DNA from 4 places in the Nonomuraea sp. NPDC052129 genome. Region 3 is predicted to be linked to each of the others. Evidence: riboswitches for the same ligand, from Rfam matches in the RefSeq annotation. Region 3 holds a riboswitch; each other region holds the start of a gene.

What was found. Region 3 has a riboswitch for cyclic di-AMP ahead of AB0L53_RS03055 (C40 family peptidase). Riboswitches for the same ligand answer to the same signal wherever they lie in the genome.
Region 1: linked by a shared signal. The riboswitch ahead of AB0L53_RS32895 (hypothetical protein) and the one ahead of AB0L53_RS03055 (C40 family peptidase) in region 3 are both predicted to bind cyclic di-AMP.
Region 2: linked by a shared signal. The riboswitch ahead of AB0L53_RS19150 (C40 family peptidase) and the one ahead of AB0L53_RS03055 (C40 family peptidase) in region 3 are both predicted to bind cyclic di-AMP.
Region 4: linked by a shared signal. The riboswitch ahead of AB0L53_RS27995 (C40 family peptidase) and the one ahead of AB0L53_RS03055 (C40 family peptidase) in region 3 are both predicted to bind cyclic di-AMP.

What each region holds. Positions count from the first base shown of each region.
Region 1 covers NZ_JBFAVX010000017.1:225,693-230,627, reverse strand. Annotated here, with positions in the region: gene AB0L53_RS32910 (TrpB-like pyridoxal phosphate-dependent enzyme) at 1-64, shown strand, start outside; gene AB0L53_RS32905 (DeoR/GlpR family DNA-binding transcription regulator) at 320-1,099, shown strand; gene galT (galactose-1-phosphate uridylyltransferase) at 1,096-2,166, shown strand; cyclic di-AMP (ydaO/yuaA leader) riboswitch at 2,236-2,376, shown strand; gene AB0L53_RS32895 (hypothetical protein) at 2,381-3,346, shown strand; gene AB0L53_RS32890 (MerR family transcriptional regulator) at 3,378-4,160, opposite strand; gene AB0L53_RS32885 (serine hydrolase domain-containing protein) at 4,211-4,935, opposite strand, start outside.
Region 2 covers NZ_JBFAVX010000007.1:242,157-247,091, forward strand. Annotated here, with positions in the region: gene AB0L53_RS19130 (LuxR C-terminal-related transcriptional regulator) at 1-192, shown strand, start outside; gene AB0L53_RS19135 (nuclear transport factor 2 family protein) at 232-594, opposite strand; gene AB0L53_RS19140 (alpha/beta hydrolase) at 687-911, shown strand; gene AB0L53_RS19145 (GNAT family N-acetyltransferase) at 1,030-1,725, shown strand; gene AB0L53_RS19150 (C40 family peptidase) at 1,751-2,350, opposite strand; cyclic di-AMP (ydaO/yuaA leader) riboswitch at 2,354-2,490, opposite strand; gene AB0L53_RS19155 (helix-turn-helix transcriptional regulator) at 2,602-3,375, shown strand; gene AB0L53_RS19160 (NAD(P)H-binding protein) at 3,394-4,035, opposite strand; gene AB0L53_RS19165 (EamA family transporter) at 4,103-4,935, opposite strand, start outside.
Region 3 covers NZ_JBFAVX010000001.1:659,976-664,910, reverse strand. Annotated here, with positions in the region: gene AB0L53_RS03060 (NlpC/P60 family protein) at 22-996, shown strand; cyclic di-AMP (ydaO/yuaA leader) riboswitch at 1,747-1,904, shown strand; gene AB0L53_RS03055 (C40 family peptidase) at 1,978-2,493, shown strand; gene AB0L53_RS03050 (hypothetical protein) at 2,993-3,664, shown strand; gene AB0L53_RS03045 (M48 family metallopeptidase) at 3,676-4,935, shown strand, end outside.
Region 4 covers NZ_JBFAVX010000013.1:192,482-197,416, forward strand. Annotated here, with positions in the region: gene AB0L53_RS27985 (hypothetical protein) at 1-842, shown strand, start outside; gene AB0L53_RS27990 (amino-acid N-acetyltransferase) at 865-1,422, opposite strand; cyclic di-AMP (ydaO/yuaA leader) riboswitch at 1,712-1,872, shown strand; gene AB0L53_RS27995 (C40 family peptidase) at 1,878-2,921, shown strand; gene AB0L53_RS28000 (LuxR C-terminal-related transcriptional regulator) at 2,985-3,197, opposite strand; gene lysX (bifunctional lysylphosphatidylglycerol synthetase/lysine--tRNA ligase LysX) at 3,776-4,935, opposite strand, start outside.

The sequences.
Region 1 (4,935 bases), on a different contig from region 3:
CATGGAGGACTACCCGCTCCCGCTGGAGCGCATCGACGAGGCCCTGCACGGTCTCCCGGGCTGAGCCGTCGCACCGGCCGGGGTGAAGGAGCTCACCGCGGCCGGCCGGCCGTCAGTTCGCGTTCGGGCGCTTGCCGTGGTTGGCCTTCTTCTTCTTGCGCGCCTTGGTCTTGCGAGATCGCTTCGCCATGGATACCTCCAGTGATCGGTCCGTTTCCCAACGTCTCGCGCTGTGGTCTACCGCACAACCCGTACGACCTAACATTCCCCAACAAAGTCGTGTCATAATTTGGTGGAATCTGTTGGAAGGAGCGGGGGCGTGCTCGCACAGCAGCGCCAGCAGGCGATTCTCGAACGCGTGCGCAGCAGCGGCGGCGTTCGGGTGGCCGACCTCGTTCGCGAGCTCGGCGTCTCCGACATGACGGTCCGCCGCGACCTCGAAGTGCTAGCCGAGCGCGGGCTGCTGGAGAAGGTGCACGGCGGCGCGACCGCGCTGGGTCCCGGCTCGACCGAGGAGCCGGGCTTCACCGCCAAGTCCGCCCGCCAGCAGCAGGAGAAGGAGGCCATCGCGCGCCGCGCCGCCCAGTTCGTCCGGCCCGGCACCGCGGTCGCCCTGTCGGCCGGGACCACCACCTGGGCCCTGGCCCACCACCTCATCTCGGTGCCCGAGCTCACGGTCATCACCAATTCGATCCCGGTGGCCGACGTCTTCCACCGCAACCCGCGCGCCGACCGCACGGTCGTGCTGACCGGCGGCGTACGCACGCCGTCCGACGCCCTCGTCGGCCCGGTCGCGGTGGCCGCGATCCGGCGGCTGCACGTGGACACGCTGTTCCTCGGCGTGCACGGGATGAGCGTGCGGGCCGGGTTCACCACGCCCAACCTGCTGGAGTCGGAGACCGACAGGGAGCTGGTGCACGCGGCGCACCGGCTGGTCATCCCGGCCGACCACACCAAGTGGAACACGGTCGGCATCAGCACGATCGCCGATCTGACCGAGGCAGACGCGGTCATCAGCGACGCGGGGCTACCCGAGGAAGCACGCATGGAGCTGGGCGAACGCGCCGGCGAACTGATCATCGCGGAGGACTCGCAGTGAAACGCACCATCACCCACCTGGCCGACGGCCGAGAGCTGATCTACTTCGACCGGCGCGACGACGCCGACCGGAGCGCGATCGACCGGCGGGCGCTCGACCCCAGGCCGATGGCGTCGGAGCTGCGCTACGATCCGCTCACCGAGGAGTGGATCGCGATGGCGGGGCACCGCCAGACGCGTACGTTCCTGCCTCCGGCCAACGAGTGCCCGCTGTGCCCGTCGTCCGAGACGAGGGCTTCGGAGATCCCGGCGTACGACTATGACGTGGCGGTGTTCGAGAACCGCTTCCCCTCCTTTTCCGGAAATTTCGGGACTTATGGGGATGTCGGGGGGCTGAGTGAGGTCCGGCCGGGCGTGGGGCGGTGTGAGGTGGTGTGCTTCACCTCTGAGCATTCGTCGTCGTTCTCGCGGCTCTCCGACGAGCAGGTGGGCCTGGTCATGGAGGCGTGGGCCGACCGTACGGCCGAGCTGTCCGCGATCGAGGGTGTCGAGCAGGTGTTCTGCTTCGAGAACCGGGGCGAGGACATCGGCATCACGCTGCCGCACCCGCACGGGCAGATCTACGCCTACCCGTACGTGACCCCGCGGACCAAACTCCAGCTCGGCGCGGCCGCCCGGCATCGGGGCGGCAACCTCTTCGCCGACGTGCTGGCGGCCGAGCGGGCCGCCGGGGTGCGCGTGGTGGCGGCCAACGAGCTGTGGACGGCGTTCGTGCCGGCCGCCGCCCGGTGGCCGTTCGAGGTGCACGTGTATCCGCACCGGCAGGTGCCGGACCTGGCCGCGCTGTCGGAGGAGGAGCGCGCCGCCTTCGCCCCGCTCTACACCTCCGTACTGCGGGCGCTCGACGGGCTGTTCGGCGTCGCCATGCCGTACATCTCAGCCTGGCACCAGGCACCAGTGCGGCAGGATCGTGACCTGGCCTATCTGCACCTGGAGCTGTTCAGCATCAGACGGGCGCCCGGGAAACTCAAGTATCTGGCGGGCTCGGAGTCGGCCATGGGCGCGTTCGTCAACGATGTCCTGCCGGAGGAAGCCGCACGCATGCTTAAATCACAGGTAGATCTCTAATTGGTTGCCGCTTGGAGTCGCATGACCTTGGTTTTACCACTAATATCCCTTTTCAGCGCCGACCGAAACGGTCGGTGCTGGCCTAATCCCGGGTGCGTGGCCCGGGAGCCGGGGACCCATCGCGTCTTGGGGTGAATCCACTCAGGTGGTAAGGCGGCATCTCCCTGCCCGAACCCGTCAGCTAACCCGGCCGGCATAGGGAGAGGAACCCTTCGTGGCGGCTGCGTCCCCCTCGAGTCTCGCCATCGCTCTCATCACCACCGCTTCCATGGCCTTCGGCGCCTTCACGGCCACGCCCGCCGCTGCCGCCCCCAAGCCCAGCGAGGCCCAGCTCCGCGCGGAGCTGAAGCAGCTGGACAAGAAGGTCGACAAGCTCATCGAGACCTACAACCTCAAGCGCGTCGAACTCGCCAAGGCCAAACAGGACTCGGAAACGACCAAGAACCGGCTGGCCACGGCGGAGGCCCAGCTCATCACCGCCCAGAAACGCGTCACCGAGCTCGCGCGCCTGCAGTACCAGAACGGCACCGGCGCGCTGCCGAACCTCACCCTGCCGACCGATGCCTCCAGCGCGGCGTTGCTGGACCACCTCGCGGCCGAGCAACAGGCGATCGTGCAGGGCGTGGCCACCGCCCGGGACGAGAAGAAGGCGGCCGCGGACCAGGCGACCGCCCTCGAGGCGAAGATCCGCGAGGACGCGGCCAACGTGGCCAAGCAGCGCGACGACGCGCAGGACGTCATCAAGGACATCCAGAAGAAGCTGAAGGGCCTCATCCCGTTCGGCCCCGGCCGCCGCTCGGACGGCAGCTGGGCGCCCGAACTGCCCTCAGGCACCGACAACATCACCGCCCGGATGCGGGTGATCCGCGGGCTGATCCAGAAGGACTTCGCGCTGCCGTACGAGGTGGGCTGCTTCCGCTCGGACGGCGGCGGCGGCGAGCACCCGCTGGGGCGCGCGTGCGACTTCATGATGAGCACCGGCGGCAGCATGCCCAGCTCCGCCAATCAGGCACTCGGCGACCGCGTGGCGGCCTGGGCGCTGGAGAACAAGGACAAGCTCGGGGTCAAGTACGTGATCTGGAAGCAGCGCATCAACCAGGGCTCGGGGTGGAGCTCGATGTCCGACCGCGGCAGCATCACCCAGAACCACTTCGACCACGTGCACATCTCGATGTTCTAGAGCTAGGCGCCCGGACCGGGGCACGGCGCGGTCAGTGGGTGCCTGGTCTGGGGATGTGGATGCCGGCGGCGCGGAGCTTGGCCTCGACGAGCGCGATTCCCTGGGCCGCGGCCGATCCCTGCTCTTCGCCGTGGTGGGCGATCAGCTCGTATCGGGTCGCGGCATCCGTGCGGGCTTGCAGGCCGGTCACGATCTGCAGGTGTGCGGGATTGGCGAGGAAGTGGTCGGCCATGGCGGTGGCGAGCTCGGCGATGCGCGGGTCGTCCGGTTCCCAGCCCGCGGCTTCGGCGCCGCGCTTGATCAAAGCGACGAACCGGGTGTCTTCGAGGGCGTCCTCGACATGAGTGAGGTAGTCGTCGAAGCCCTCGGGGACCAGGGCCCTGGCCAGCACCCAGCCCTCCCTCGCGGCCGCCGCCTCCGCCGCGGAGAAGCCCAGGCCGGAAAGCCGCTCCAGCAGCGCCACAGCACGGTCGGGCAGCAGCGCCCGGTCACCATCGGCGAGCCGGCGCAGCGTGTCACGCCGCGCGATCAACTCCGCGATCCGTTCGTCGAGCTGCCGCTCGACGTCGGCGAGCGCGGCGGCGAACCGCGCGGGGTCAGCGTCGATCATTGGCCCGATCTCGGCCAAGGGCACCCCGGCGGCGGCCAGCGTCCGGACCTGCACCAGCCGCAGCAACTCGGCCGATCCGTATCTCCGGTAGCCGGAGCTGTCGCGTTCCGGCTCCTTCACCAGGCCGAGCTTGTGGTAGTGCCGCACCGTCTTCACCGTGACATCGACGAATGCCGCCGCCTGCCCGATCGTGACTCCGTTCATCTGCCAAATCCTGTCAGCTGCAAAATCTGCCTTGTGCTCGAGCTCGGCGACTAAGCCGGAGCGGCCTGCCCACCGCCGAACACCTCGTTGAGCAGCCTTTGCTGAGCGTTCTGGAATGCCGCCGCGATGGACAGGTCGGCGTCGTCCACGCAGTTCAGTGCGGCGACGAGGGTCTTGCTGCCGTCGGGTGTGCTGGACATCAACGCCGCGTGACCCACGGCGGCGCCGTTGTGGGAGATGACCGTACCGGCGTCCGTGGTCACCACGAACACTCCCAGGCCGTAGTCCATGTTCGGGATGCCCGTCGGGCGCGGGGTGCACATCTCGGCCAGCAGCGGGGCCGGCATGAGCTTGCCGCCCAGCAGCGCGGAGATGAACGTGTGGAGGTCCTGGAGGGTCGAGATCATGTCACCGCCGGCGGAGATCCATGAGGGGTTCTGGCGGGTGATGTCGATCGTCTTCTGCTCGCCGGCGTCCTCGTAGCGGTAGTAGGCGTGGGCGTGCGGCGCGGGGATCTCCGGCGAGGCGTCGGGCACCATGGTGCCCGACAGCCCGAGCGGCTCCAGGATCAGCCGCCGCAGCTCCTCGGCGACCGAACGGCCGGTGACCTTCTCGATCAGCAGCCTGGCCAGCACGTAGTTGGTGTTGGAGTAGCTCCAGCCCGAGCCCGGCTTGAACCGCGCCGGCTTGGACAACGCCAGACGTACCAGTTCCTCCGGCCGGTAGGTCTTGAGCCGGTTGTCCACCCACTCCTTGCCCGTGGTGCCGTAGGGGA
Region 2 (4,935 bases), on a different contig from region 3:
GCCAGGGGATATACGACGACAAGAATCGCCCGCGAGCTGAAACTCAGCCGATATACGGTGGCGGAGCGGATCAGCAAGCTCCTCGACCGATTCGCCTGCAGTAACCGGAGCCAGCTCGTGGCGTACTCCTATGCCCACAAGCTCCTGGACGTCGGCATCTGGCCACCGGGCGCATCCGAGCCGCTTCCTTGAGGAACCCGGCTGCTCCCAAGGATCGTCGTGGGAGCCGCGTCAGAACATGCCGTGTGGCACCTCCGCCGGTTCGGGGACCGGCTGGACCACGTCCCAGTGCTCGGCGATCAGGCCGTCTTCGACCCGCCAGAAGTCCACGACCGCCAGGCCGCGCCCGCCTTCCCGGGGGATCAGGTGATAGTGCATCACCACGAGATCGCCTTCCGCCACGACCCGCTTGAGCTCCAGCCGGGAGGTGGCCAGCGGGGAGTCCCTGATGAAGTCGATGAAGGCTTGCCTGCCCGATGGGTTGCCCGGGCTGTGCTCGATGAAGTCCTCGCTCAGGAGCGTCTGGAGCACCTCGATGTTGCCCGCGGCGAACTCCGCGAAGCCGGACATGATCAGTTCTTTGCTGCTCGTCATGGGAGAACGCTGACAGCGGCCGCGGGGTGGTGTCGATTACCTGGGATGTACTTTCCCCCGATGCTCGGGCGAAGAAGCAACTCGGGTTGACGATGAATGAAACGGGTGGCTGCTGTGCTCGCCGCGCTGGCGGTAGGTGCCGGGGTGATGACCGGGACCGGGGTCGCCGGCGCCGAGACCGCCTGGTCACCCTTCAGGATGTGCGCATGCACGGCATCTTCGGCCGCCTGCCGAACGCCTGCGTGGAGAACGCGGTGAACACCTACTTCGGCGACGGCACCCTGCCCGCCGCCGACATCACCTGCCACGCGGACTGAACATCAGGATCTGTTCCGAGAGGTGCCACAGCCTTGGGCCCGTAGGATGACCGGCTGGACCTGATCGCTGTCCAGCTGGGCCAGCGTCAGCCCCGTACGACACGAGAGGCACAGCACCATGGCGAACCGGGACGCCACCGCACTCGATGACCCGGTGGGCGCATCACTGCGCGGTCACCACGCGCACCATGCCCGCCTACTCGGCGGGGCGGCCACGTACCAGCCGGATGTCGCGACCTTCTCCGCGGTGACCGCCGACCCGGATCCGCAGGAGTGGGCCGACCTCGCCCGGCTGCTCGGCCGAGGCGAGCTCGCCGACATGTTCAGCTGCGCATCGGTGCCACCGCCGGACTGGGAGCCGGTCTTCGTCCTCGAAGGCCGCCAGATGACCTGGTCCGGCGGCAGCCGCCGCCCTGCCGAGACCGGCACCGAGGTGGTCGAACTCGGCAGGGACAGCGTGCCCGAGATGCTCGACCTCGTCGCGCGGGCCAAGCCGGGGCCGTTCTGGCCGCGTACTCGCGAACTCGGCACCTATCTCGGCGTCCGCGACAACGGCACCCTGGTGGCGATGGCGGGTGAGCGACTACGGCCGCCGGGGTGGACCGAGATCAGCGCCGTCTGCACCGCCCCCGAGGCACGCGGGCGAGGCCATGCCGCCCGCCTGGTCAGTGCGCTCGTCGCGCGGATCGTGGCTCGTGACGAACGGCCCTTCATACACGTAGCCGAGGCGAACACCGGCGCGATCGCCCTCTACGAGCGGCTCGGCTTCGAGACCCGCAAGCCCGTGACCTTCCGGGGGTTCCGCACGCCGTGACGGCTTCCGTCACTGAGCCGGGGCGCTACCGTACCTTGATCCGCAGGGCCCCCGCCGTTGGCCACAGGCCGGCGGTGAGCATGGTGGTCTTGCGTTGCTCGATGGAGAGCCGCACGCCCTTGGGGTCCGGCCGTACGGCGCCCGCGAAGGAGTCCCTGCGCCAGTCGGAGAGCTTCTCCTCCTTGACCACGTCTCCGGTGTGCGGTGCGTGCACCATGTATCCGGGTCTCGAGATCATCCCCACGTGCCCGAGTCCGTGGAAGAAGACCAGGTCGCCTGGCTTGAGGTGGGCCCAGGAGATCTTCTTGGAGAACGCGGCGTACTGTTCCGTCGTGGTGCGCGGCAACTCGATCCCGGCGTGTTTGTACGCCTTGAGCATGAGCCCGGAGCAGTCGTAGCCGCTGTCGCTGGTCCCGCCCCAGACGTACGGGATACCGCGCTTCTTCATGGCGAACTTGAGGGCGACCTTCCAGGCCGGAGTGGTCTGGCTCGTCTGCTGGACGGGCTTGCTCTCGGTGCCGGCAGGGGTGGTGGGGCCGGCAGGGGTGGTGGGGTCGGCGTGAGCTGGAGCGGCCAGAGTGAGCCCGGCGACGGCAGCCGCCAGGCAGATGGCGAGGGGAGCCACTGCTGTGTCCTTCCATACGGCCTACCGGGTTAGCTGACGGGCTCGGGCCTGGAAGTGGCCCTACGGCGATGCCGATTCGCCCCAGAGGGAACTTGGGTCCCCGGCTCCACGCAGGTGAGTGGATTAGGCGGGACGAACACTAACAAAACGGTCAAAGACTTGTAAACTGCCTAAAATCGGGCGTCAACCAGGCGGGCATGACATGACAGGTAATCGACACCACCCCGGCGGGCCAGGTAGAACCGGCCGGTATGAACATGGATCAGCCGATAGGGGAGTTGCTGCGGGACTGGCGGCACCGACGCGGGCTCACGCAGCTCGACCTGGCCCTCCAGACCGACGTGTCCGCGCGCCACGTCAGCTTCGTCGAGACCGGGCGGACGATCCCCAGCCGGTCCATGGTGCTGCGCCTGTCCGAACAGCTCGAGGTGCCGCTGCGCGCGCGCAACCGGCTGCTGCTCGCGGCCGGGTACGCGCCCATCTACCCCGAGCGCCCGCTTGACGACCCCGATCTGGGCAAGGCGCACGAGGCGCTCCAGCGGATCCTGCGCGGGCACGAGCCGTATCCGGCGATGGCCCTGGACCACCGGTGGAACCTGCTGCTGGCCAACGACGCCATGAACGTCTTCCTCGACGACGTGGCCCCGGCCCTCCTGGAGCCGCCGGTGAACATGATGCGGCTTGGCCTGCACCCGGACGGGTTCGCGCCGCGGGTGCGGAACCTGGCGCAGGTCCGCGGCTTCCTGCTGCCCCGGCTCGCCAGGCAGGTCGCCCGTGCGGGGGATCCGGAGCTGAGCGCGCTCTACGAGGAACTGCTGGCCTATGGAGACGATGGCGAGGCGCCGCTGCCCGACCCCGCCGACATCGCGCTGCCCGTACGGATCACGCATCGGGGGGACGAGCTCTGCTTCTTCAGTACGATCACGACGTTCGGCGCGGCATTCGACATCACGCTCGAAGGGGTTGCCGTCGAGGCGTACTTCCCCGCCGACGACGAGACCACCCGGCTGGTCGGGAACCGTTGACGCCGCCGCCGGGTGGCGTCAGTACGCGGCGGTGAACCTGACCCGGTGGTGCCCGGGCCGTTCCGCCTCGTCCAGCAGTACGACCGCGAGGTCCTCCATGGAGATCGCCGAGTTCCCCTCGGCGTCCAAGAGCAGTTCGTCGGCGCCCAGTCGGTAGACGCCGGTACGCTCGCCCGGCGCCAGCACCGCGGCCGGACTCAGGTACGCCCAGTCCACGCCGGTCTCCGCGCGGCAGGCTTCGAGCTGGTCGTTGCAGGCCAGCGCGATGTCGCGGTAGGCGTCGGACATGAAGCGCGGGTCGTCGAGCACGGTACGCCCGCCGGACCCTGGAACGGTCAGCCCGGCCGCCCCGCCGACGAGCAGCAGCCGGACGCCGGTCCCCGCGAGCCCCGCCAGCAGCGCCTTGGCGGTCGTGACGAGATCGTGCTCGCGGCCGGTGGGCGGGCGGGTCGCGCTGATCACGAGGTCCTGACCGGTGCCGAGCCTGGTCACGTCCTCGACATGGGCGGCGTCGCCGACCTGGGGATGGGCGCCGGGGTGCAGTGACGGGAAGCGGGCCGGGTCGCGTACCACGGCGGTGACCTCGTGGCCACGGGACAGCGCCTCGGCGACCACACGAGCGCCGACGCTGCCCGCCGCTCCGAACACGGTGATGCGCATGATTTCTCCTTGATCGGCAGTGAGGGATGTGAGGGATGTGAGGGATGAGAGGGTGCGGATCGGACGGTCAGGGCGTGGGGATCAGCCGGTCACGAGCGGGCGCGTCCGCCTGACCCGGCGGCTTCTGCTCTGGGCCGCGACGAGGGCGGCTGGTCTGGGCCGCGATGAGGGCCGCCACGACGACGAGCCCGCCCACGATCTGGGCAATGGTGAGCGACTGGCCGAGGGCGAGCCACCCCAGCGCGGTGGCGACCAACGGGCTGAGCAGGCCGAGGAAGGTGACGTGGGTGGGGGACAGGGCGCGGATCCCCCGGAACCACAGCGAGTAGGCGACGGCCGAGCCGATGACGGCGAGGTAGGCGTACCCGGTCAGGTTCGCCGGGGTCAGTGCGACGGGCGGCGGTCCTTCGACGAGGAGGGCCACTGGGAGCAGCAGCAGGCCGCCGGCCACCAGCTGCCAGCCGGTGGTCGCGAGCAGGGGCGCCGGTGAGGTCCACCGCTTGCTGAGGACGACTCCGGTGGCCATGACGATCGCGCCCCCGGCCGCCGCGGCGATGCCGACGGCGTCCAACCGGGCGTCGGCCCGCAGCACCAGGAGGCTGACACCGGCCACACCCGCCACGGCGGCGATCGCCGTACGCGCGGACAGGCGCTCGCCGAGCAGGCCGGAGGACAGGCCGGCGGCCAGAAGGGGCTGCACCGCGCCGATGGTCGCGGCCACCCCGCCGGGCAGCCGGTACGCGCCGATGAACAGCAGCGCGAAGAACAGCCCGATGTTGAGCGCGCCGAGCGCGAACGCGCGCCACCACCACACCCCTTGCGGCAGGCGCCGGGTGAGCAGGAGGAGCAGCAGCCCGGCGGGCAGGGCCCGGACGACCGCGGCCAGGAGCGGGCGGCCGG
Region 3 (4,935 bases):
TATTCCCCTGGAGGCGACACTGTGAGGTTTGGCCGGGCGCCACTGGCCGCGGGACTCGCGATCGGGCTGCTGCTTTTCCCCACAAGCGAGGCACTCGCCGCGCCGAAGCCCACGATCAAACAGGCGAAAGCCAAGCTCAAGAAGCTGAACGACCAGGCCGACAAGGTCGTCGACCGCTACAACACGGCGACCGAGAAGTACAAGGCGGCCCAAGGCGAGTACGGCAAGCTGAACGCCAGCTACAAGCGCAAGCTGGAGACGGTCGCCACGCTGCGCGCCCAGGTCATCGACATGGCCGTCGACACCTACACGCGCGGCCCCGACTCCACCTCCTGGCCCACGATGATCGGCCAGCCGGATCCCACGGGCCTGCTGGGCAGCATGGCGCTCGCGGGGCAGCTGTCGGAGGAGAAGGTGGCGCGGCTGGCGGCCTTCGATCGCGAGAACCGCGGGCTCAAGGACGAACGCGACAAGGCCGAGGCGGCGCTGCAGGTGGCCGACAAGGAGCGCGACGGGGTCGAGAAGGAGCGCTCGGAGGTCCGCGAGCTGATCGCGAAGCAGAAGAAGCTGCTGGAGAAGCTCGGCGCCTACAAGACCGGTGACCCCAACAGCACCGGCATCAAGTACACCGGCTCGGCCTCCGGCAACGCGGCCGCGGTGCTCAGGTTCGCCTACGCGCAGGTGGGCAAGCCGTACGTGTTCGGCGGCACGGGACCGCGCGGGTGGGACTGCTCGGGCCTCACGCAGGCGTCGTGGCGCGCTGGGGGCGTGTCGCTGCCCCGGACCACGTGGCAGCAGTGGGCCTGGGGCTCGGCCCGCAAGGTGGATCTGAAGGACCTGCAGCCGGGCGACCTGATCTTCAGCTCGGGTCTTGGGCATGTCAGCATTTATGCGGGCAACGGGCAGATCGTGCACGCTCCCCAGACCGGCGACGTGGTCAAGGTGGTCACCCTCTCCTCCTACGGTGGCACCCTGGTGGGAGCTATCCGCCCGTAGGTTGTTCTGGCGGAAAAGCACTGATTTTCTGTACGGCAAGCACGGTGGGCCCCACCCGCCGTCCGTGGCTGGGCTCTGTCCAGGGACACGCTCCTCCGGTGGGGCGCGCTGGGCGCCGTGACGTGCGTCCTCTTGACCCGGTCCGTGGCTTCAGGCGGCCATGGACCGGATGGTCCGCCGATGGACGCTTGGCGGTCCACGTGGGGCTTACCGGCTTGCCGGCCAACGGACCTCGCCCGGGTGGCCAACGGACCCCGGCCGGGTGGTCAACCGGCCCCGATTTGCTGGTCACCGGACCTCGGCGCGCAGGCCGATGCCGCTGGCGCCGGGTCGGCTGAACGCTGCTCGAACGCTTTCGGCGGGTGACGACGATCACTGATCTCGGCCCGTCCGCGATCCTCGCGTTGCCCACTTCCGCGCATTAGTCGGCACCATTCACTGCCTTGCGCGTTGCTGGCGGGACCAGTGTGACAAGAGTGACAAATGGGACCTGACAGATCACTGTGTCGTCAAGTGTGAGAAGGGTCACATTTGAATAACATAACCCGGCGCTCCAGCTGCGGTTGGGGACTTTACTGACACCTCTGAGTGATCCTGACAACCCCATGACGGCTTTGCCAGCTCGTTACTCAAGGGCGTAGCTTCTGGCGTCGCGGCGAACAAGCCATGGCGTCGCGACTCTCCATCGGGTCCCCGATGTGGACAGATAAGAAATCCGTTAGGTCACCGCCTTTCCACATGTCATTACGTGGCGGTGGCCTGCCGAGTCCGTGCAGCCAGGAGGCACGGAGCCGGGGACCCAGCGATCCCGCCCAGGGATCAGGGGTGAATCGGCGCGTATTGCGCCGTAGGGCGACTTCCAGGCCCGAATCCGTCAGCTAACCCGGTAGGCGTTCGTGGAAGCTCCAAGGAGAAATCCTGTCTACCTCCCCCAGTAACCCCCGTCTGTCCCGCATTGCCCTGAGTGGCGCAGCGCTCACGATGACCGTGACGGCCGGAGGTTTGGTCCTCCCTGCCCCGACGGCGCAGGCGGCGACAACGCGTGATGCGGCCGAAGTTTCCGGGACCAATACAGCGGCGAAAGCCGTCAGGTCCGTGAAGCAGGTCGCGCAACAGACAGCGGTCGCTCGGCAAAAGGTGAAGGCCCGTACGGCCGTCGCCGTGGCCGAGGACCAGATCGGTGACCCGTACAGTTTCGGGGCCACAGGACCTGGTTCCTTCGACTGCTCCGGTCTCGTCCAGTACGCCTGGAAGAAGGCCGGCGTCAAGATCCCGCGCGTGACGAACAGCCAGTTCGCCCGCATCAAGAAGAAGGTCTCCTGGAAGAATCTGAAGCCAGGTGACCTGATGTTCTTCCATGGGCTCGGCCATGTGGGCATGTATGTCGGCAACGGCAAGATGGTCCATTCGCCGAGGACGGGTTCGACGGTGCGCGTCGAGAAGCTCAACGGATGGCGCAAGGCGTCGTTCGTGGGCGCGGTGCGTCCCGGCCTGTAAGTCCGGCCTGATCTGGCCTGCAAGACCGTCACGAAGGTCCCGTCCCAGCTGGGACGGGACCTTCGCGTGTTCCGGGCCTTCCGCGACGACGTGCCGACGCTTTCCGCGACGACGTGCCGGGTCTCTCCGCGACGACGAGCCAACGCTTTGCGCGACGAGGAGCCGGGTCTCTCCGCGACGGTCGGTTCGCGGCGCGGGGCGACTACGATCGGGGAACGTGTCCGTGCAGGTGAGCCGCCGAGTCTTGGGGGTGGGGGTGCTGCTCCTGGCCCTCGCCTCGGCCAGCGCCGCTCCGCACCGGTCTCCGGGGACGGACGGCCTCTCGGCAGCGGTTCGCGGCCTGCCGTCCGGTGGCCCCCATCAGTCTGTGACGGATCGCGATCTTCCCTCCGGTAGCCCCGATCAGTCCGCGACCGGCCACAACCCTGCGGCCGGTGATCGTGAGCTTCCGGCGGAGGCGCGGGGACTCTGGGGGGACGGCTCCGAGGTCGTACGAGGTGTGCGTTCGGTTGTCGTCAGCCAGCGTGCGGCGCCCGAGTCGCTTCGTGATCTGGCGCGCCGGGCCGATGCCGCCGGGTCGCGGGTCTCCGCTGTGCTCGGACGCCCCGTACGACCCGTGGTGCTCGTGCCCGGTTCGGCGGCCGAGGCTGCTCGGGTGGCCGGGGTGGGGAGTGTCGACGGGTTGGCGGCGGTGGCCGATGGCGGGAGAGTGGTCGTGGTGCCCGAGAACTTCGCCCGGCTGACCCCCACCGGGCGGGACATCGTGCTCACCCACGAGCTTACCCACGTCGCGGCCGGGACGAAGCGGTTGCCGGTGTGGCTCTATGAGGGGTTCGCCGACTACGTGGGCTACCGGGACGCGGGGTTGCCGGTCCGGGTGGCCGCCGCCGAGTTGGCCGCCGAGGTGCGGGCCGGGCACTTGCCGGGCGAATTGCCGGGGTCTGCGGCATTCGCTCCGTCCAGCCGGGAGCCCGCACGCCTGGCACGGGCCTACCAGGAGGCGTGGCTGGCGTGTCGCTTCATCGCCGAGCGGTTCGGTGAGGGGACTCTGGTGAGGCTCTACCGTGATGCCCAGACGGGTGGCATCGACCGGGGGCTCACCAGGCTCGGGCTCTCGGCAGGGACGCTGACGGCACGGTGGCGTGACTACGTGCGGGACCAGCTTGCGTAAGGGGAACGCGGATGGACGATCTGCAGGGCACCGACGACATGCCGCCTGACGACGACGCATCAAGCGACTCCGCCGCGCCAGACGACCGTGCCGCGCCAAGTGACCGCGCCGTGTCCGGCGGCTGGGTCGCGGACGGCGGGAACGCCGGGTCCGGCCGGTCCGGTGCCGGTTGGGCGCTGGTCGTGCTCGGTGTGGTGATCCTGGCCGTGGTGGCGTTCACGACGCCCTGGCGGGTGATGCCCTCGGGCACCCCCACGGTGACGCCGGATCCGGCGCGCGACTTCAGTGCCGCCGAGATCGCCAGGGCCGCCGCCTTCGACGCGGCCACCAGCCTGCCCGGCTACCTCTCCCTCGGGCTGACCGTGCTGTTCGCGGGGCTGCTCGTGCTCACGCCGTTCGGTGCCAAGGTTCTGGGTAAGCTGCGCGGGCCGTGGTGGGTGCGGGTCGTGCTCGGGGTGGTGGTGCTGACCGCGATCGTCGAGGCGATCAGGTGGCCCCTGGGCATCTGGTACGAGGTGCAGCTGCGCGACTACGGCCTGTCCACGCAGGACTGGGCCGGCTGGACCGGTGACCGGCTCAAGAGCCTGGCCGTGAACGTGGTGCTGCAGTCCATCATGGTGCTGGTCGTGGTGGCGCTGGCCAGGTGGCTGCGGCGCTGGTGGATCCCGGCCGCCGCGGGCGCGTTCGCGTTCACCTTGGTGGCCTCGTTCGTGTATCCGGTCGTGTTCGAGCCGCTGTTCAACGACTTCCGCCCGATGCCGGGGGGTGCGCTCAGGGCGAACCTGATGATGCTGGCCGAGCGCGCCCATGTCCCGGTCGAGGACGTGCTCATCGCCGACGCCTCCCGCCGGACGAACGCGCTCAACGCCTACGTCTCGGGCTTCGGCGCCACGCGCCGGATCGTCGTGTACGACACGCTGCTCAGGGCTCCGCAGTCCGAGGTCGAGCTGGTCGTGGCGCACGAGCTGGGCCACGCCAAGTACGGGGACGTGCTGGTGGGCACGCTGGTGGGCGGGCTGGGCGCCGCGTTCGGCGCGATCCTGCTGTTCCTGCTCCTGGGCATGCTGCGGCGGCGCACGGGCATCGCCTCGGCGGCCGATCCGCGGGCGGTGGGAGTGATCATGGGCTTGATGAGCCTGGCAACGGTCATCTCGGGACCGGCCCAGAACGTGGTCAGCCGCCACATCGAGGCACGCGCCGACCTCCACGCCCTGAACCTCACGAAGGACCCGGCCACCTTCATCTCCATGCAGAAACGCCTGGCAATCACC
Region 4 (4,935 bases), on a different contig from region 3:
CCGGGCTGCTGGCCGTACTGGGGCTGCTGACCGTAGCCAGGCTGACCGTACTGCTGCTGCTGGCCGTAGTCCGGCTGGCCGTACTGCTGCTGACCGTAGCCGGGTTGCGACGGCTGCTGCTGCCCGTAACCGGGCTGCTGGCCGTAACCGGGTTGCTGCCCATAGCCGGGCTGCTGGCCCGACGGGGGCTGCTGGCCGTACTGCTGCTGGCCGTAGCCGGGTTGCGACGGCTGCTGCTGACCGTAGCCCGGCTGGGACGGCTGCTGCTGCCCGTAACCGGGCTGCTGGCCGTAACCAGGCTGGGATTGCGGTTGCTGACCGTAACCGGGTTGCGATTGCGGCTGCTGACCGTAGTTGGGCTGGCCGTACTCGGGTTGCTGACCCGAAGCCTGCTGCTGACCGTATCCGGGTTGCTGACCGTATCCGGGCTGCTGGCCGTATCCGGGCTGCTGGCCGTATTCCGGTTGCTGGCCGTAGCCGGGCTGCTGCCCGTACTGCGGCTGTTGTCCGTACTGCGGTTGCTGCGGCTGCTGGCCGTAGCCTGGCTGCTGCTGACCGTACTGCGGCTGTTGGCCGTAGCCCGGCTGCTGTTGCCCGTAGTTGGGTTGCTGGCCGTAGGCGTCGTCCGCCCGGTAGCCAACGACCGTCGCATCCGGGTCGGGCTCGCCATAGGGACGGCCCGCGTTGTGATGTCCGTATTCAGATCCGCCAGGCGCAGAGTTCTCGCCGGATTCGTCCTGTGGATACGGCGGCTGTCCGGTGCTCACCGTGTCACCTCGCTTCGAGTGCGCATGTGGCACGTGTCAGGACACATGCCTGTGCTGCCCAACGTATCGACATAGGTATCAACAATCACCTTTCCCATTAGTCAAGGTCCGCGTCACCCGATGTCAGGTGGAGAAGCATGCGGGTGTTCCCCAGGGTGTTGGGCTTGACGTGTTCGAGGTCGAGGAACTCGGCGACACCCTCGTCGTACGAGGCCAGCAGCTCCGCATAGACCTCGGGTGAGACCGGGGTGCCCTGTACGGGGCGGAATCCATGCCTCGCGAAAAAATCCACCTCAAAAGTCAGACAGAAAACCCGGCGCAGGCCGAGTTCCCGGGCCGTATTGATCAAGGAAGAGACGATCCGGTGCCCGATTCCGAAGCCTCGGAACTCCGGATCAACGGCCACCGTGCGAATCTCCGCGAGATCCTCCCAAAGCACATGCAGCGCGCCACAGCCGACCACTTGGCCGCCGCGCTCGGCGATCCAGAACTCCTGCACGTCCTCGTACAGAGTGACAGTGGCCTTCTCCAGAAGCCGGGGCCCGGCGCCCGCGTAGGTGTCGACCAGGAGACGGATCGTCCTGACATCCGGCGTGCGGGCACGCCGGACGACGACTTCCGTGTCCGGGACTGTCACTTCGGCGACCTGCTCCATGGGTCTCCAGCGTACAGATCCGATTACGGCCTCCCCCTAACTCTGACGTCTCTCCCATCTCATGACATCTCGTGGTTGATCGAGCACGATGCGGGATCCCGTTGGCCGATAGGCTTCCATGTCTTGACGAACTTGGTGCAAAAAGGACATAAAGTTTGTTCAGCACCGGCAGGCACGAGACCACCTCGTGACCCTTCGGTTGCGAAACCTCTACAGACTTGGCAGTTCTGGTTGAGCACGAACCCGGAGTGCACTAGTGTCCAGCGACGATGTCACCCACGCGAGCCAGCGTGGAGACGCGCCCAATCCCCGTAAGGGGAGCCGGGGACCCGCCGGTGGCGACCTCATCCCGACGCCACCACCCATGGGGTGAATCCGAGCGAGTCGTTCGGTAGGGCTGCTCCGGCCCGAACCCGTCAGCTAACCCGGTAGGCGCCGATGAGAGGAGCTGGTTGGTGAAGCAGACCCGCGATCGCGAGGGGAAGCCGGCGGGCGCTCACGCTCGCCCTCCGGAGTTCCGGAAGATCCCCACCCGATTGGGTGTCATCGCGGCGACCATCGCCACCCTCCTCTTCGCCGTACCCGTCGGCTCCGCCGTCGCCGATCCCAAGCCCTCGCTGAAGGACCTGTCCAAGCAGGCCGAGGAGCTCCACACGCAGATCGAGACGCTCAGCGAGGAGTTCAACGGCCAGCGGGAGAAGCTCAAGACCGCCAAGAAGTCGGCTGAGGCGGCCAAGAAGACGCTGTCCACCAGTGAGGCCGATCTGGCCGCCAAGCGCGCCAAGGCCGCGCTGCTGGCCCAGAACGCCTACATCAACGGCGGCTTCGGCCAGGCGCTGGCATTCGGCACCTCCGACGACCCCGAGAGCTTCCTCGACCGGGCGGCCACCACCTACGCGCTGGAGCAGCAGCAGGGCTTCGAGGTCAACCAGGTGACCACGGCCAGGCAGGCCGCCGAGCAGGCCAGGGCCAGCGCCAAGACGCGCATCGACGAGGTCGAGAAGATCGTCGAGGGCCTCGGCACCAAGCGCGACAAGATCACCAAGCTCGTGACCAAGGTCGAGAGCAGCCTCTTCAAGCGGGCGATCGGCGAGGCGGGCCGTCCCGGCACCCGGGCCACGCGGGTCGACCTGCCGGTCATCGGCGCCGGCAAGGCGGCCACGGCCGCCAGGTGGGCGCTCACGCAGCAGCTCAAGCCGTACGTCTGGGGCGCCGAGGGGCCGACCTCGTACGACTGCTCCGGCCTGGTGATGGCGGCCTACCAGCGGGTGGGGATCTCACTGCCGCACTACACGGGCGACCAGTGGACGGCCGGACGGCACATCTCCAAGGAGGAGCTGCGCGTCGGCGACCTGGTCTTCTTCTATGGCGACCTGCACCACGTCGGCATCTACATCGGCGGCGGCATGATGGTCCACGCGCCGCAGACCGGCGACGTCGTACGCATCGCGTCCATCGCCCGCCGTCCGTTCGCGGGCGCCGTACGCATCGCCGACTGACCTCCGGACACCACGACAAGCACTCTGACAGCCGGGGCCCGGGCGGCTGGGCCGGTCGAGCGGTCAGATGAGCTGGCGGCGGGCGGCCCAGGCCACGGCCTCGATCGCGGTGGCGACGCCGATGCGGTCGCAGATACCCCGAAGTCTCCGGCGTACCGTGCGCCCGCTGATATCCAGTCGCCTGCCAACCCGATCAACCGTGACCCCCTTGGCAAGCTCCGCCAGCAACGCCAGATCCGCGTGGCTAAGCTCGACGCTCTCAGTGAGCACATACATCGGGAGCCCTCCCCCCAACAGCAGAACTCGAGACGTCCATGTCCGAGCAGAGCTGCAGCTCGTCTCGCAGACGGTAAACGCATTCTGGAAAGGTCGTCAAGCCAGCGAATACCGCCCTCTGACCATCGCCATTGACATGATCCGTTGTATGTGAAGTACTCGCCATATGTCGGCACACTTCGGGGCCCGATGAGGGATCACAGCCGCCCTTACAACGGCTCCAGCTCCCCTCCCCATGAGCTCCGCGGACGTGCTGGGCACCGAATCCGTGGAACGCGAACGCTATTCGCATTCTATATGCGAAATATCGGAAATGTTGCTGCTTGGGGCACTCTTTTGTACCCCCGCGCGGTCGGGTCGGCAGCGCCCGCCAAAGACCATGAACGGTTCATGCGCCAGAGGGAGAGGCCACTCGGCGCAGGCGGCCGGGAGATGTCCGCTCCCCGCGTTAAGGGGCTGGCGAACGTCGCCGCCCGCGTTCTCCTACTCGCCGCAGGAGATCGGGCCGCTGTCAACCCGACAGCGGCCGCTACGGCCCGGCGTGGGAGCCGGGCCGACACCCTTCGGTGACAGGCGGGTCAGTGGGTCGGCTTGACCAGCGGGAACAAGATCGTTTCACGGATGCTCTTGCCGGTGAAGGCCATGATCATCCGGTCGATCCCGGCCCCCATGCCACCCGTGGGCGGCATGGCGTACTCCAGCGCCTGCAAGAAGTCCTCGTCGAGCTGCATGGCCTCCGGGTCGCCCCCGGCGGCCAGCAGCGACTGCTCCACCAGGCGCCGGCGCTGCTCGACCGGGTCGACGAGCTCGGAGTAGGCGGTGCCCAGCTCGGTGCCGAACCCGATGAGGTCCCACTTCTCGGTCAGCAGCGGGTTGTCGCGGTGCTGGCGGGTCAGCGGGGAGGTCTCCAGCGGGTAGTCCATGACGAACGTCGGCTGGATGAGCGTGTGCTCGACGAGGGCCTCGAAGATCTCCTGGACGAGCTTGCCCTGGCCCCACTTCGGGTCCCAGTGGATCTCGCGCCCGTCGGCGAGCTTCCGGACCTGCTCCAGCGGGGTCTCGGTGGTGATCTCCTCGCCGAGCGCCTCGGACACCGCCCCGTACAGCGTGATGCGCGGCCACTCGGGGATGCCCAGGTCCACCTCGACGCCGTCGTGGACGACCACAGAGGTGCCCAGGGCGGCCACGACGGCCTTCTGGTACATCCGCTGGGTCAGGTCGGCCATGTCGTTGTAGTCGAGGTAGGTGCCGTACGCCTCGATCATGGTGAACTCGGGGTTGTGCGTGGAGTCCGCGCCCTCGTTGCGGAAGTTGCGGTTGATCTCGAAGACCTTCTCGATGCCGCCGACCACGAGCCGCTTCAGGTAGAGCTCGATCGCGATGCGAAGGTAGAGCTCCATGTTGTACGCGTTGATGTGGGTCTTGAACGGCCGGGCCGCCGCGCCACCGTGGATCGGCTGCAGCATGGGCGTCTCGACCTCGAGGTAGCCCTCCTCGTGCCAGAAATCGCGCACCGCGCGCACCGTGGCGCTGCGGACGCGGGCCATCTCCCGGGCCTCGTCGTTGACGATGAGGTCGACGTAGCGCTGGCGTACGCGAGCCTCGGGGTCGGTGAGGCCGACGTGCTTCTCCGGCAGCGGGCGCAGGCACTTGGCGGTGATCTGCCAGCGGTCGGCCAGGATCGACAGCTCGCCGCGGCGGGAGGTGATCACCTCGCCCTCCACGCCCACGTGGTCGC